One region of the Streptomyces sp. NPDC006925 genome, then DNA from elsewhere that is predicted to be linked to it. Evidence: riboswitches for the same ligand, from Rfam matches in the RefSeq annotation. Region 1 holds a riboswitch; each other region holds the start of a gene.

What was found. Region 1 has a riboswitch for cobalamin ahead of ACFYNS_RS10890 (ribonucleoside-diphosphate reductase subunit alpha). Riboswitches for the same ligand answer to the same signal wherever they lie in the genome.
Region 2: it holds a riboswitch for cobalamin, as region 1 does, so the genes downstream of both, metE (5-methyltetrahydropteroyltriglutamate--homocysteine S-methyltransferase) here and ACFYNS_RS10890 (ribonucleoside-diphosphate reductase subunit alpha) in region 1, are expected to answer to the same signal.
Region 3: it holds a riboswitch for cobalamin, as region 1 does, so the genes downstream of both, ACFYNS_RS00675 (energy-coupling factor ABC transporter permease) here and ACFYNS_RS10890 (ribonucleoside-diphosphate reductase subunit alpha) in region 1, are expected to answer to the same signal.

What each region holds. Positions count from the first base shown of each region.
Region 1 is NZ_JBIAGB010000006.1:34,085-38,889, forward strand. It holds gene ACFYNS_RS10875 (carbon starvation CstA family protein) at 1-980, shown strand, start outside; gene ACFYNS_RS10880 (YbdD/YjiX family protein) at 1,001-1,204, shown strand; gene ACFYNS_RS10885 (GNAT family N-acetyltransferase) at 1,314-1,811, shown strand; cobalamin riboswitch at 1,971-2,106, shown strand; gene ACFYNS_RS10890 (ribonucleoside-diphosphate reductase subunit alpha) at 2,267-4,708, shown strand; gene ACFYNS_RS10895 (ribonucleotide-diphosphate reductase subunit beta) at 4,708-4,805, shown strand, end outside.
Region 2 is NZ_JBIAGB010000001.1:535,975-540,779, forward strand. It holds gene ACFYNS_RS02510 (MFS transporter) at 1-1,006, shown strand, start outside; cobalamin riboswitch at 1,148-1,367, shown strand; gene metE (5-methyltetrahydropteroyltriglutamate--homocysteine S-methyltransferase) at 1,525-3,849, shown strand; gene ACFYNS_RS02520 (SCO4225 family membrane protein) at 4,004-4,342, shown strand; gene ACFYNS_RS02525 (cysteine hydrolase) at 4,433-4,805, opposite strand, start outside.
Region 3 is NZ_JBIAGB010000001.1:139,064-143,868, reverse strand. It holds gene ACFYNS_RS00685 (lysophospholipid acyltransferase family protein) at 40-837, opposite strand; gene ACFYNS_RS00680 (GNAT family N-acyltransferase) at 834-1,592, opposite strand; cobalamin riboswitch at 2,100-2,282, shown strand; gene ACFYNS_RS00675 (energy-coupling factor ABC transporter permease) at 2,312-3,013, shown strand; gene ACFYNS_RS00670 (energy-coupling factor ABC transporter substrate-binding protein) at 3,010-3,381, shown strand; gene cbiQ (cobalt ECF transporter T component CbiQ) at 3,388-4,137, shown strand; gene ACFYNS_RS00660 (ATP-binding cassette domain-containing protein) at 4,134-4,805, shown strand, end outside.

The sequences.
Region 1 (4,805 bases):
ACGCGCCCGCCGGCGTCATCGGCGACAACGTGCAGGCCGCCTCCGAGGCGGTGCGCAGCTTCGGCTACAGCATCTCCCCCGACCAGCTGGCCGCCGCCGCCAAGGCCGTCGAGGAGCAGTCGCTGCTCTCCCGGACGGGCGGTGCGCCCACCCTGGCGATCGGGGTGTCCACCATCTTCTCGGAGGTCGTGGGCGGTTCCGGGATGAAGGCGTTCTGGTACCACTTCGCCATCATGTTCGAGGCGTTGTTCATCCTGACCGCCCTGGACGCCGGCACCCGGGTGGGCCGGTTCATGCTCCAGGACATGCTCGGCAACGTCTACAAGCCCTTCCGCCGGGTGAGCTGGTGGCCGGGCCTGCTGCTGTCCAGCGGCGTCATCGTGGCGCTGTGGGGCTACTTCCTGTGGGTGGGCGTCCACGAGCCGCTCGGCGGGATCAACCAGCTCTTCCCGCTCTTCGGCATCGCCAACCAGCTCCTGGCCGCTGTGGCCCTCGCGGTCTGCACCACGCTGCTGGTCAAGTCCGGCCGGCTGAAGTGGGCGTGGGTCACCGCCGTACCGCTGGTGTGGGACGCCGTCGTCACACTGACGGCCAGCTGGCAGAAGGTCTTCTCCACCGACCCGAAGATCGGCTTCTTCCAGCAGCGCGCCGACTACCAGGAGGCCATCGACCAGGGGAAGGTCATCGCCCCCGCCAAGAGCATGGACGACATGCACACGGTGGTCACCAACTCGACCGTGGACGGGGTCCTCTCGGCGCTCTTCGCGCTGCTGGTCATCGTCGTCCTCGCCGACGCGGCCCGGACCTGCGTGCGCGCGGTGCGCGACCCGGAGGGCACGAGGATGCACGAGGCGCCGTACCGGGAGTCGACGCTGACGGCGCCCGCCGGGCTGATCGCCACCAAGGAGGAGAAGGCCGAGCTGGCCGAGGCGGCCGCCGCCGGGCCGTCCGGCGGCGGAGACGGCGGGGGCTCCCGGTGAGCGCGGCCGCCGCCGACCGGATGGTGCGCCCGGTGCTGCGGGCCGGACGCTGGGTGCGCTGGTACCTGCGCGAGCTGACCGACGAGAGCGCCTACGACCGGTATGTGGCCCATGTGCGCCGGCACCAGGGCCCGGACGCGGAGGTCCCCAGCAGGAAGGAGTTCGAGCGGCGCCGCACCGACGCCCGCGAGGGCGACCCGCGCGAGGGCTTCCGCTGCTGCTGAGCACGCGCCCGCCGGGTGCGGTCGAGCGGCGCCGCCGGCCACCCCGGCTACGCCTTGCGGCAGCCGGCGGCGGGCCGCGGTGTCGGTGGTGTGGCGGATGATGACCGGCATGGACATCACCGTGAGAACGGCCAGGCCCGAGGAGTACCCGGAGCTCGGTGAGTTGGTCGCCCGGGCCTACCTGAGCGGCGGGCTGCTGGACCTCGGCGAGGCGGACCCGTATCTGGAGACCCTGCGGGACGCGGCGGGCCGCGCCGACCACGCGGAACTGCTCGTGGCCGAGGGGCACCAGGGCGAACTGCTGGGCACCGTCACCTTCGTCGGCCGCGGCGGGCCCTTCGCGGAGCGGGCGCGCGAGGGCGAGGGCGAGTTCCGGATGCTCGGCGTGCGCGAGTCGGCACGCGGACGCGGGGTCGGGGAGGCGCTGGTGACAGCCTGCTCGGAGCGGGCCCGCGCGCTGGGGCTTTCGGGGCTGGTGCTCTCGACCCAGCCGACCATGCACGCCGCCCACCGCCTCTACCGGCGCCTCGGGTTCCGCCGGGACCCCGATCGGGACTGGAGTCCGGTCCCGGGCGTCACCCTGTGGGCCTACGCGCTGCGCCTGTGAACGCTTCCCCGCCCGGGCCACGCGCCGCGCCCGGCCCGGGTGACCGGTCTCCGTGCCCGCACCCCGCGCCGCGCCAGGGGCGCCGCAGGGGGCCGGCACCGGTTCCCGACACGACCCAGGACGGCACAAGATATGGGGTGCCTGCTTAGGTCGAGCACAAGATGTATGGTGTCTCACGGCTGTCGCCCTCGACGCAGGGGAATCCGGTGCGAATCCGGAACTGTCCCGCAACGGTGAGGGGCCGGCGCGAGCCCGCCCGCGAGTCCGAGTACCTGCCGGCGGCGGCCTGATGAACGTCCAGGTCTCGTGGGTTGGACCGGTGGGCGGAGCGCGCCGTGCCCTGAACAGGGTTCCGGGCCCGGAACCGGGCTCGGTGCCAGAGCGGGGCGGCCGGGCGCGCGCCTCTCCCTCCGTGCCGCTGCCCACGGCCAGTGAGCAGCGAGGGAGAGCACCGCGTGACCGTCACCACCGCCCCCACCCTTCCGGCACCCGCCACCCCCGGCACCGCCACGGGGGACGAGGCCGGCGAGGACCCTTCGGCCGCCGCATTGCGCGCGACCCTCGCCGCGCTCACCGCCGACCTCCCGGACGCGGACCCGGCACCGGTACTGGCCGCGGCGCTGCGCGGCAGGCAACCGGGCGCGGACGCGGTGGAACTGCGCACCCTGGCCATCGAGTCCGCGGCCAGCCGCATCAGCGAGGACCCCGCGTACTCCCGGCTGGCGGCGCGGCTGCTGACCCGCGCGATCCGGGACGAGGCGGCCGTGGAAGGCGTCGTCTCGTTCTCCGACGCGGTGGCGCTGGGCCACGCCGAGGGGCTGATCGCGGACGGCACGCACGCGTTCGTCCGCCGGCACGCCGACCGGCTGGACGCGCTGGCGCGGGAGGCCGTCGAGGACGGCGCCGACGACCGGTTCGGGTACTTCGGGCTGCGGACGGTCCACTCCCGCTATCTGCTCCGGCACCCCCTCACCCGGCGCCCGGTCGAGACGCCGCAGCACTTCCTGCTCCGGGTGGCCTGCGGACTGGCCGTTGACGAGTCGCCGCAGGCCCTCACGGAGGTGGCCGACTTCTACCGGCTCACCAGCTCCCTCGCCTACCTGCCCTCCTCCCCCACACTCTTCAACTCCGGCACCCGCCACCCGCAGATGTCCTCGTGCTATCTGCTCGACTCCCCCCAGGACGAGCTGGACTCGATCTACGAGCGCTACCAGCAGGTCGCGCGGCTGTCCAAGCACGCGGGCGGCATCGGCCTGTCGTATTCCAGGATCCGCTCCCGCGGAGCGCTGATCCGGGGGACCAACGGCCACTCGAACGGCATCGTGCCGTTCCTGCGCACGCTGGACGCGTCCGTGGCCGCGGTCAACCAGGGCGGCCGCCGCAAGGGGGCGGCCTGCGTCTACCTGGAGACCTGGCACGCGGACCTGGAGGAGTTCCTGGAGCTGCGGGACAACACCGGGGAGGACGCGCGCCGCACCCACAACCTCAACCTGGCGCACTGGATCCCGGACGAGTTCATGCGCCGGGTCGAGGCGGACGAGCAGTGGTCGCTCTTCTCCCCGTCCGAGACACCGGAACTGGTGGACCTGTGGGGCGAGGAGTTCGACGCCGCCTACCGCCGCGCCGAGGCCGAGGGGCGCGCGGTCAAACGGCTGCCCGCGCGGCAGCTGTACGGCGCGATGATGCGCACCCTCGCACAGACCGGAAACGGCTGGATGACGTTCAAGGACGCCGCGAACCGCACCTCCAACCAGACCGCGGAACCCGGCAACATCGTGCACTCCTCGAACCTGTGCACGGAGATCCTGGAGGTCACCGACGACGGGGAGACCGCCGTCTGCAACCTGGGCTCGGTGAACCTGGCCGCGCACCTGAGCGAGGACGACGGCGGCCCGCTGACGGACCGGATGGACTGGGAGCGGCTGGACGCCACGGTCCGCACAGCTGTGACATTCCTGGACCGCGTGGTGGACATCAACTTCTATCCGACCGCTCAGGCCGCCGCTTCCAACTCCCGCTGGCGGCCGGTGGGCCTGGGAGTGATGGGCCTGCAGGACGTCTTCTTCCGGCTCGGGCTGCCCTTCGACTCCCCACAGGCCCGCGAGCTGTCCACCCGGATCGCCGAGCGCATCATGCTGGCCGCCTACGAGACCTCCGCCGAGCTGGCCGAGCGGCACGGGCCGCTGCCCGCGTGGGAGGCGACCCGCACGGCGCGCGGCGTACTGCACCCCGACCACTATCCGGCGACGGCCGGGGAACGGGCCTGGCCGCAGCGGTGGGAGGCGCTGCGGCGGCGGATCGCCCGGACCGGGATGCGCAACTCACTGCTGCTGGCGATCGCGCCGACGGCGACCATCGCCTCCATCGCGGGGGTGTACGAGTGCATCGAGCCGCAGGTCTCCAACCTGTTCAAGCGCGAGACGCTCAGCGGCGAGTTCCTCCAGGTGAACACCTATCTGGTCGCGGAGTTGAAGCGGCTGGGGCTGTGGGACACGCGCGCCCGCGAGGCGCTGCGCGAGGCCAACGGCTCGGTGCAGGAGCTGGAGTGGGTACCCGCGCAGGTCCGCGCGCTCTACCGGACGGCCTGGGAGACCCCGCAGCGGGCGCTGATCGACATGGCCGCGGCCCGCACCCCGTATCTGGACCAGAGCCAGTCGCTGAACCTCTTCCTGTCCTCGCCCACCATCGGGAAGCTCAGCTCGATGTACGCCTACGCCTGGAAACGCGGCATCAAGACCACGTACTACCTGCGCTCGCGCCCCGCGACCCGGATCGCGCAGGCGGCCGGGGCCACCGCTTCGGTGCACGCGCCCACCCCCACCCCCGCTCCCGCGACGGCCGACGAGGCCCTCGCCTGCTCCCTGGAAAACCCCGAGTCCTGCGAGGCATGCCAGTAATGACGACGAGCGACCCGACAGCCGCCAAGAACCTGCTCGACCCGGGCTTCGAACTGACGCTGCGCCCGATGCGCTACCCGCACTTCTACGAGCGCTA
Region 2 (4,805 bases), on a different contig from region 1:
GGCAGGCACCGCCGCGGGCCCCGCCGTCTCGGGGGTACTCGCCCAGTACGCGCCGGCCCCCCTGGTCACCCCCTACCTGCTGCACCTGGCGCTGCTGGCCCGGGTCTGGCACCTGATGCGCCGGAACATACCCGAGCCCGATCCGGGGGCCTCCGCGGGAGCCCGCCGACGGTGGCGCCCGGCCCGCCCGCAACTGCCCTCCGCCCTCCGGCCGTTGTTCGTCGCAGCGGGGCTGGCCGGGTTCCTCGCCTGGGCCGTCGTCGGCATCTACCTCGCGCTCCTTCCGGCGCTGCTCGCGCGTACCTCGCGCGGAGCGGGCCCGGCCCTGGCGGGAGGTGTGGTGGCGGCAGTTCTGGTGTGCTCGGTGCTGACGCAGTGCGCCGGGGCGCGCCGCTCGGCACGCTCGGCCCGGTTCGCCGGTCTCGCCGCACTGACCGTGAGCCTGGTGCTCCTGGCCACCGGCGGTGCCGCGTCGCTCCCCGCAACGCTCGTCTCCGCCCTGCTCGCCGGCTCCGGACACGGGCTGGCCGTCGGCGGGGCCGCCCGCGCGGTGGACGCGCGGACACCTCCCGGACACCGCGCCGGGATCGCGGCCGCGCTGTACCTCCTCTTCTACGCGGGGTCCGGAACCCCGGCCGTCGCCGTCGGGCTGATGTCCACGCACATGCCGCTCACTGCGGCGGTGACCGTGCTGAGCTGGGCCGGTGCCGCCCTCGGCGCGGTCGTTCTGTTCGCCACCTGCCGCCTGCCCGTCCCGATGCGACGAGACGGGCGGGCGACGCACTCCGCCGCGCGCGTCCCTCGCCGGGTCTTCCCGAGCGGCCTTCCGGCGCGTGGGACGGGGACGTCTGCACCGGCCCGGCTGCGCGGCCGCCGCCCACGCCCGTCGCCGCGTTCCTCCGTCGGCCCGGCGGACGTTCGTCCCCCGGGCCGACGGCCGGTCCCTCCTGGCCCGCATCGGCCGACAGCGCAGGAACACCCCTCCGGGACGTGGCGGAACCGCTGAACCGCATGAGGGCGACACGGGCAGAGCCACCGCCGGAGTCGGAGAGGGCACGCTCACCTCCGGAGTGCCGGCGCCCGGGACCGGGCGCGGATGGGCCGGGGACTCGCGGGGGCGCACTACCCAGGCGGGGGGCTCTGCGCCTAGGCTGGCGGGGCAGCTGGTTCGTCCCGTCCGCCAGGCGGGACGTCGTAAGAGGGAACCCGGTGGAAGTCCGGGACTGCCCCGCAGCGGTGAGTGGGAACGACAGCCGTCACACGCACTGGACCCGACGGTCCGGGAAGCGACGGCCAGTAGGAGCCCGCCGGGAGACCGGCAGGCGCGCCCGCGAGTCCGAAGACCTGCCCGTTGCCCGCACACGCCCATGTGTGTGCGGACATTCCGGTGACCTCGAGGGCGGGTCGGCGCAGAAATCCCGGTGGACGGACGCAGCCGCGCTTCCGTCGCCCACCGGTGTTCCGTCACCTTCGCTCCTCGTGCTCGCCGGGATCCCGACGAGACATCTCGCGAAGGAGATCTCCGTGACAGCGAAGTCCGCAGCCGCGGCAGCAGGAGCCACCGTCCACGGCTACCCGCGCCAGGGCCCGAACCGGGAACTGAAGAAGGCCGTCGAGGGCTACTGGAAGGGCCGCGTCACCGCCGCCGGCCTCCGGCGGACCGCGAAGGACCTGCGCGCCGCCAACTGGCGGCAGCTCGCCGAGACCGGCATCCACGAAGTGCCCACCGGCGACTTCTCCTACTACGACCACATGCTGGACACCAGCGTCATGGTCGGCGCGATCCCGCCACGGCACCGCGCCGCCGTGGCGGCCGACACGCTGGCCGGCTATTTCGCGATGGCCCGCGGCACCCAGGACGTGGCACCGCTGGAGATGACCAAGTGGTTCGACACCAATTACCACTACCTCGTCCCCGAGCTCGGTCCGGACACCGTTTTCGCGGCCGACGCCACCAAGCAGGCCGCCGAGCTCAAGGAAGCCCTCGCGCTGGGGCTCGCCGCCCGGCCCGTACTCGTCGGCCCGGTCACCTACCTCCTGCTGGCCAAGCCCGCCCCGGGCACCGTCGCGGACTTCCAGCCGCTGAGCCTGCTGGAGCGGCTCCTGCCGGTCTACGCCGAACTCCTCGCCGACCTCCGCGCTGCGGGCGCCGAATGGGTCCAGCTGGACGAGCCCGCGCTGGTCCAGGACCGCACCCAGCAGGAGCTGGCCGCTGCCGAGCGGGCCTACCGCGAACTCGGCGGACTCACCGACCGGCCGAAGCTGCTGGTCGCCTCCTACTTCGACCGGCTCGGCGACGCGCTGCCCGTGCTGGCGAAGGCGCCGGTCGACGGCCTCGCGGTCGACTTCACCGAGGCGGCCGCGGCCAACCTCGACGCGCTCGCCGCCGCCGGGGGCCTGCCCGGCAAGCGCCTGGTGGCCGGCGTCGTCAACGGCCGCAACATCTGGATCAACGACCTGGAGAAGTCCCTGACCACCCTGGGCACCCTCCTCGGTCTCGCCGGCCGGGTGGACGTGTCGGCCTCCTGCTCGCTGCTGCACGTGCCGCTGGACGTGCAGGCCGAACGCGACGTCGACCCCGAGGTGCTGCGCTGGCTCAGCTTCGCCCGGCAGAAGACCGCCGAGATCGCCACCCTCGCCAAGGGCCTGGCACAGGGCACCGACGCCATCGGCGCCGAACTGGCCGCAAACCGCGCCGCCCTGGCCTCCCGCACCAACTCCGCACTCACCCACGACCCGGCGGTACGGGCCCGGGCCGCGGCTGTCACCGAGGCCGAGACCCGCCGCTCCCCGTCCTACGCCGATCGCACCTCGGCCCAGCGCGCCCATCTGGGCCTGCCGGTGCTGCCGACCACCACCATCGGCTCCTTCCCGCAGACGACCGAACTGCGCACCGCCCGCGCCGACCTGCGCGCCGGGCGCATCGACACCGACGCCTACGAGGAGCGGATCAGGACCGAGATCCGCGACGTCCTGGCCTTCCAGGAGAAGGCCGGCATCGACGTGCTGGTGCACGGCGAACCCGAACGCAACGACATGGTGCAGTACTTCGCCGAACAGCTCACCGGCTACCTGGCCACCCAGCACGGCTGGGTGCAGTCCTACGGCACCCGCTACGTCCGCCCCCCGATCCTGGCCGGCGACCTCTCCCGCCCCGAGCCGATGACGGTGCGCTGGACGCAGTACGCCCAGTCGCTGACCGAACGCCCCGTCAAGGGCATGCTGACCGGCCCGGTCACCATGCTCGCCTGGTCCTTCGTCCGCGACGACCAGCCCCTCGGGGACACGGCACGCCAGGTCGCCCTCGCGCTGCGCGACGAAGTGGGCGACCTGGAGGCGGCCGGCACCTCGGTCATCCAGGTCGACGAACCCGCACTGCGCGAGACCCTTCCGCTGCGCGCCGCCGACCGCGATGCCTACCTGGCCTGGGCGACCGAGGCGTTCCGCCTCACCACCGCCGGAGTACGGCCCGACACCCAGATCCACACCCACATGTGCTACGCCGAGTTCGGCGACATCGTGCAGGCGATCGACGATCTGGACGCCGACGTCATCAGCCTGGAGGCCGCCCGCTCCCACATGCAGGTCGCCCACGAGCTGGCCGAACACGGCTACCCCCGCGAAGCCGGCCCCGGCGTCTACGACATCCACTCCCCCCGCGTGCCCGGTGCCGAAGAGGCCACAGCCCTGCTCCGCAGGGGTCTCGAAGCCATCCCGCCCGAGCGGCTGTGGGTCAACCCCGACTGCGGCCTCAAGACCCGCGGCTGGCCCGAGACCAGGGCTTCCCTGGAGAACCTGGTCGCCGCCGCACGAACGGTTCGTGCGGAGCTGCCGCACCGCGCGTCCTGATCCCGGTCCGCGGGCCGGAGCGGCCAGGTCGCGGCCGCTCCGGCCCGTGGGCCCGCACATGTCCCGGCGCGCCGCGAGGAGGGGCAGGATGGTCCCGAAGCCGCGAAGAGCGCAGCCGCAGGGCCAGTGCGCACCACAGACGAGGAGTTCCCCCATGACCGCCGAGCAGCGCTCCGTCCTCCGCACCGTCCGCCGGGCTCTCACGAGCGTGCCGGCGCTCCTCTACCTCACGGTGTGCGTGGGCCTGATCGGGTGGGCTGTCGCGGTCACGGCGTGGGACGAGAGCGGGGAGTCCATGGCCGGGGTGATCCCCACGTTCGCGACCCTGCCGCTCAGCCTGATCGTGCTGGCGCTCCCGCTGCCGGACGGACCGTGGGGGTTCGTCCCGCTCCTGCTGGGGTGCGCGCTGGTGAACGCCGTGCTCATCGGCTGGTGCGTACGCGCTCTGACGGGACGGTCCGGCTCCGCTGCGCGTTCCGGCTCCCGGACCTGACCGGGGCGGGTTCCTGTCCACGGCCCGGTCCCCGGCAGGCTCCGGCCCGACACGGCCGGGGACCGTCCGCGGCCGGGCGGGCCGGGGTGCTCAGCTCTCCCAGCGCGCCCGCACCTCCGCGGCCGTCGTGACCGTGGCGACGAGGGCGAGGGTGTGCCGGAGCAGCGCGCGGGTGTAGGCGGCGGGCACCCCGGCGATGGCGTCGGCGGGCACCACGGCGGTGTACCCCAGGTTGACGGCGTCGAAGACGGCGTTGGGTATCGCCACGTTGGCCGAGACGCCGGTGACCACCAGCGACCGCACGCCCGAGTTCCGCAGCAGGGCGTCCACTTCCGTCCCGGCGAGCGGCGAGAGGCCGTGCAGCCGCCGTACGACGAGGTCCTCGTCCGCGACCGGGATCGGTTCGGCGACCCCTACGGCGGGCGAGCCGGTCAACTGCCGTACCGGGAGCCGTTCCGCGGCG
Region 3 (4,805 bases), on a different contig from region 1:
TTCCGCGGCGTGCCGAACAGAGCCCGCCGGCCCTGGGGTTCACGGATGAGCGGGCGCGCCCGTGCCGCGGATCGCCGCGTGCGCGGCCGCCGCCAGGGCACGGCGGTCCCGCGCGGGGTGCAGCGCGGGATGCGGCGTGACGCGTACGGCCAGGTCCCGGGCACCGATCACCCGGTGCAGCGAAGCGGTGAACGTGTCGTCGCCGAGGAAGGCCGCCACCGTGCTGGGTTCGCCGCCCTGCCGGTAGCTGACCGTCACAGGCCGCACCGGAGCTTCGGCGTCGACCGCGGCCTGGAAGAGGGCGCGGCGGAATCCGCTGCCCGACTCGGTGCACCACGTGGTGCCCTGCGGAAAGACCAGCACCGAACGGCCCCCGCGCAGCACGGCCGCCACCTGCGCCACCGTGTCGGGCAGCGTACGGATCCGGTCCCGGTCGATGAACTGCACCCCCGCGCGTTGCGCCAGGGGACCGAACAGCGGCCACTGCGCCACCTCCCGTTTGGCGAGCGCGGTCGCCGGTTCGACGGCCAGCAGCGCGAGCGCGTCGAGCCAGGAGATGTGGTCGGAGACGATCAGCGAGCCCGTCTCGCCCGGACGCCGGCGCCGGCCGGAGAGGGACGCCGGGGCCTCCAGCGTGGCACCGAGCGCCCGGATCACCCCCCGCGCCTGGGTGCGCAGCACCTCCCCGCAGGCGAGGCGCGGACCGCTCGCCAGCCCCCGGAGCAGCGCGCCGGCCAGTGCCGCGTACCGGCGCGCCCGTACGGCGGCGGCCACCGGTGGTACCCGGTGGGCTGCGCACCGCACGGTGCAGGGTGAGGCCACGGTCCAGCAGCTCATCTCGGCTCCCCGAGGAAGTAGCGGTGGTAGCGGTCGTTCAACTGCTCCATGTCGAGCACCACGAAGAAGTCGGCGACGCCGAACTCCGGGTCGTGGGCGGGGGCTCCGCACACCCATGCGCCGAGCCGCAGGTACCCGCGCAGCAGCGGCGGGAGCAGCGCGGAGCGGGCCCTGGCCGGTTCCGCCACCCGCACCGGCGCCGACGGCCGCCACGGGCGGTGTGGGAAGACCTCCATGCCGGAGGGCGGCGCATGGCGTGCCGCGCACAGCGCCCACGTGTGCGCCGCACTCCGCCCGCCGTCCGCCAGCGGTACCGAGGCGCATCCCGCCAGGTAGCGGTGCCCCGACAGCAGCACGTAGCGGGCGAGCGCCGACCACATCAGATTGATCACCGCTCCGGAGCGGTGGCCGGGATGCACGCACGACCGCCCCGCCTCGATCATCGACGTGCGGATCCCCGCCAGCGCTCCCAGGTCGAACTCGCCGTCCGCGTAGGAGTGCCGGACCCTGCCCGGCGGCAGGAGGCGGTAGGTGCCGACGACGTCACCCGTGGCGGTGTCCGTGACGATCAGATGGTCCGCGGCGGAGTCGAAGGCGTCCACGTCGAGGCCGGATGAGCGGGACCCGGCAGCGGCCCCCATCTCCTCGCCGAACACCTGGTGGCGGAGCCGCTGCGCGGCCCGCACCTCGGCCGCGGAGTCGGCGACGGCCGCGGTGTAGGCGGCGCTTTCCCTTGCCGTGTATGAGGTGGTCATCGTGGTGTCTCCTCAGCAGGCTCGTGCCCGGCCCGGCGGACCGGGTCGGGCGGTGGGCGAGGCCGGGCCCGCACGGACCCGGACTTCTCGCAGCGGCACGTGCCCCGGTTCCGGGCGGTGGGGCTCGCCCGGTGTCCTTCGGGAGCACGTCCCGCCGGGTCATGAGTAGCGCCGCGGGCGGGCCGGGTGATGGCCCCCAGGCATCAGCCGCCTGAACCGGGGGTTCCGGCTCGGCGGGTGCCGCGCGGGGACGGGCCGCGCAGGGGGACCTCTCCGGGCGAATCGCCGGGTTTCGTGCACCTTCCGTGCCCCCGGTGCGCGTTGCCGCCTGCCGGCCCGATCCGGTGCGCCGTGCACCTGTGCGGCCGGCACCGCGAGAGCACTCCGCGCGCACGCCCCTACCATTGCGCGCCGGTGCGCGTCCGCCGGGGTGCGCGACCCGGGACGCGGAGGTGACCTCCGCTTTCGCACTCCCTGCCCCCGGCTTGTCACCTGACGTGTGTGCGACTAGTGTCGCCACGCCTTGGTGAACGGGAAATCCGGTGTGAAACCGGTGCGGCCCTCGCCACTGTGATCGGGAATGCCGGCTCCGGCCCTTGCGGGCAGCCACTGGGTCCTCGGACCCGGGAAGGCGGAGTGCGGGCGGTGTACCCGTGAGCCAGGAGACCGGCCAAGGCACGTCGTCCATCCACGAGGTGCTGGAGAGGGTCTGCTGAGCCATGCACATAGCCGAGGGTTTTCTGCCTCCGGCGCACGCGGTCGCCTGGGGCGTCGCGGCGGCGCCGTTCGTCGTCCACGGAGCCCGGTCCCTGACCCGTGAGGTCAGGGAGCATCCCGAGAGCACCCTGCTGCTGGGAGCCGCGGGCGCTTTCACGTTCGTCCTGTCGGCACTGAAGCTGCCATCGGTCACCGGCAGTTGTTCCCACCCCACCGGTACCGGTCTGGGGGCCATCCTGTTCCGGCCGCCGATCATGGCCGTGCTGGGCACCATCGTCCTGCTGTTCCAGGCGCTGCTGCTCGCCCACGGCGGGCTGACCACGCTCGGCGCCAACGTCTTCTCGATGGCGATCGTCGGGCCGTGGGCCGGGTACGGTGCGTACCGGCTGCTGCGGCGCTTCGGCGCGCCGCTGATGGTCGGGGTGTTCGCCGGCGCGTTCGTCGCCGACCTGTCCACCTACTGCGTCACCAGCGTGCAGCTCGCGCTCGCCTTCCCCGACCCGAGCAGCGGCTTCCTCGGCGCACTGGGCAAGTTCGGTTCCATCTTCGCGGTCACCCAGATTCCGCTCGCGATCAGCGAGGGACTCCTCACGGTGCTCGTCATGCGCCTGCTGGTGCAGTCCAGCAAGGGCGAACTGACCCGGCTCGGCGTGCTCCTGTCGGGCAAGCGGAACCGGACCGAGACGGAGGCGGCGGCACGATGAAGCGCAACACCAAGATCAACGCGCTGCTGCTCGTCCTCGTGGCGGCACTCGCCGTCCTGCCGCTGGCCCTGGGGCTCGGCGACGACAAGGAGGAGCCGTTCGCCGGGTCCGACGCGCAGGCCGAGACGGCCATCACCGAGCTGGAGCCGGACTACGAGCCGTGGTTCTCGCCGCTGTACGAACCACCCTCCGGCGAGATCGAGTCGGCGCTCTTCGCGCTGCAGGCCGCCCTCGGCGCGGGCGTCCTGGCCTACTACTTCGGACTGCGCCGCGGCCGCCGCCAGGGCGAGCAGCGGGCCGCCCGGGCGCGGCAGGCCGACGAGCGCACCGACAGCGGCGCCGACGAGTCCGCCACCGGGCGGGCCTGACCCGCTGTGCTGCCCATCGACGCGGCGGCGCACAGCAGCCGCTGGCGCCGCCGCCACCCCGTGGACAAAGCCGTGCTCGGGCTGGGGCTGACCGTCCTGGCCATCTCGCTGCCGCCCTGGCCCGGCGCGGCACTCGTGCTCGGGACGGCTCTCATCGTGCTGCTGGGCCCGGCGGGGGTGCCCGCCCGCAGACTCTGGCGGGCGTACCGGGTGCCGGTGGGCTTCTGCGTGACCGGAGCGGTCACCCTGCTGTTCCAGGTCGGCGGCCCGGACGGGTTCGTCACCCTGGCCGACGGCGGCCTCGCCCGCGCGGGCCGGCTGCTGCTGCGCACCTCCGCGGCCTCGCTCGGTGTGCTCCTGTTCGCCTTCACCACCCCGATGTCCGACCTGCTGCCGCGTCTGGTCCGGGCCGGGGTGCCCGCGCCCGTGGTGGACGTCGCGCTGATGACGTACCGCACCGGCTTCCTGCTCCTCGATTCCATGCGCCGCGTCCGGGAGGCGCAGGCCGCCCGGCTCGGACACACCACACGGGCCGCGCAGTGGCGTTCCACAGCCGGGCTCGGCGCGATCGCTTTCGTACGCGCCTTCGACCGGGCAGCCCGGCTCCAGGCCGGTCTCGCCGGACGGGGCTACGAGGGCACCCTGCGCGTCCTGGTGCCCGAAGCGCGCGTCTCCGTCCGCTTCACCGCCGCGAGCCTGCTGCTGCTCGCCGCCGTCACCGCAGCCACCCTCGGATTGGAGAGTCCGCTGTCATGAACGAGTCGGCCCTGGTCGCCCTGCGGGGCGTGTCCTTCGCGTACGAGGACGGCCCGGTCGTGCTCAGCGCCCTCGACTTCGAGGTGCGCGAGGGCCGCGCCCTCGCCCTCCTGGGCCGCAACGGCAGCGGCAAGACCACCCTGATGCGGCTGCTCAGCGGCGGGTTGCGGCCTCGGACGGGGCAACTGGCGGTGGCGGGCGACCCGGTCCGGTACGACCGCAAGGGCCTCACCCGGCTCCGCACGGCGGTACAGCTCGTCGTGCAGGACCCGGACGACCAGCTGTTCGCCGCGTCCGTCGCCCAGGACGTCTCCTTCGGACCGCTCAATCTGGGGCTGTCCGCTCCGCAGGTACACGAGCGCGTCCAGGAGGCGCTCACCGCGCTGGACATCGCGCCACTCGCCGACCGGCCCACCCATCTGCTCTCCTACGGACAGCGCAAACGGGCCGCGATCGCGGGCGCGGTCGCGATGCGGCCGCGGGTGCTGATCCTGGACGAGCCGACCGCGGGGCTCGACCCGGACGGCCAGGAGCGGCTGCTGGCGACCCTCGGCGAGCTCCGGGACGGCGGCACCACGGTGGTGATGGCCACGCACGACGTGGATCTCGCGCTGCGCTGGGCCGACGACGCCGCGCTGCTCACCACGGGCGGGGTGACCTCCGGCCCG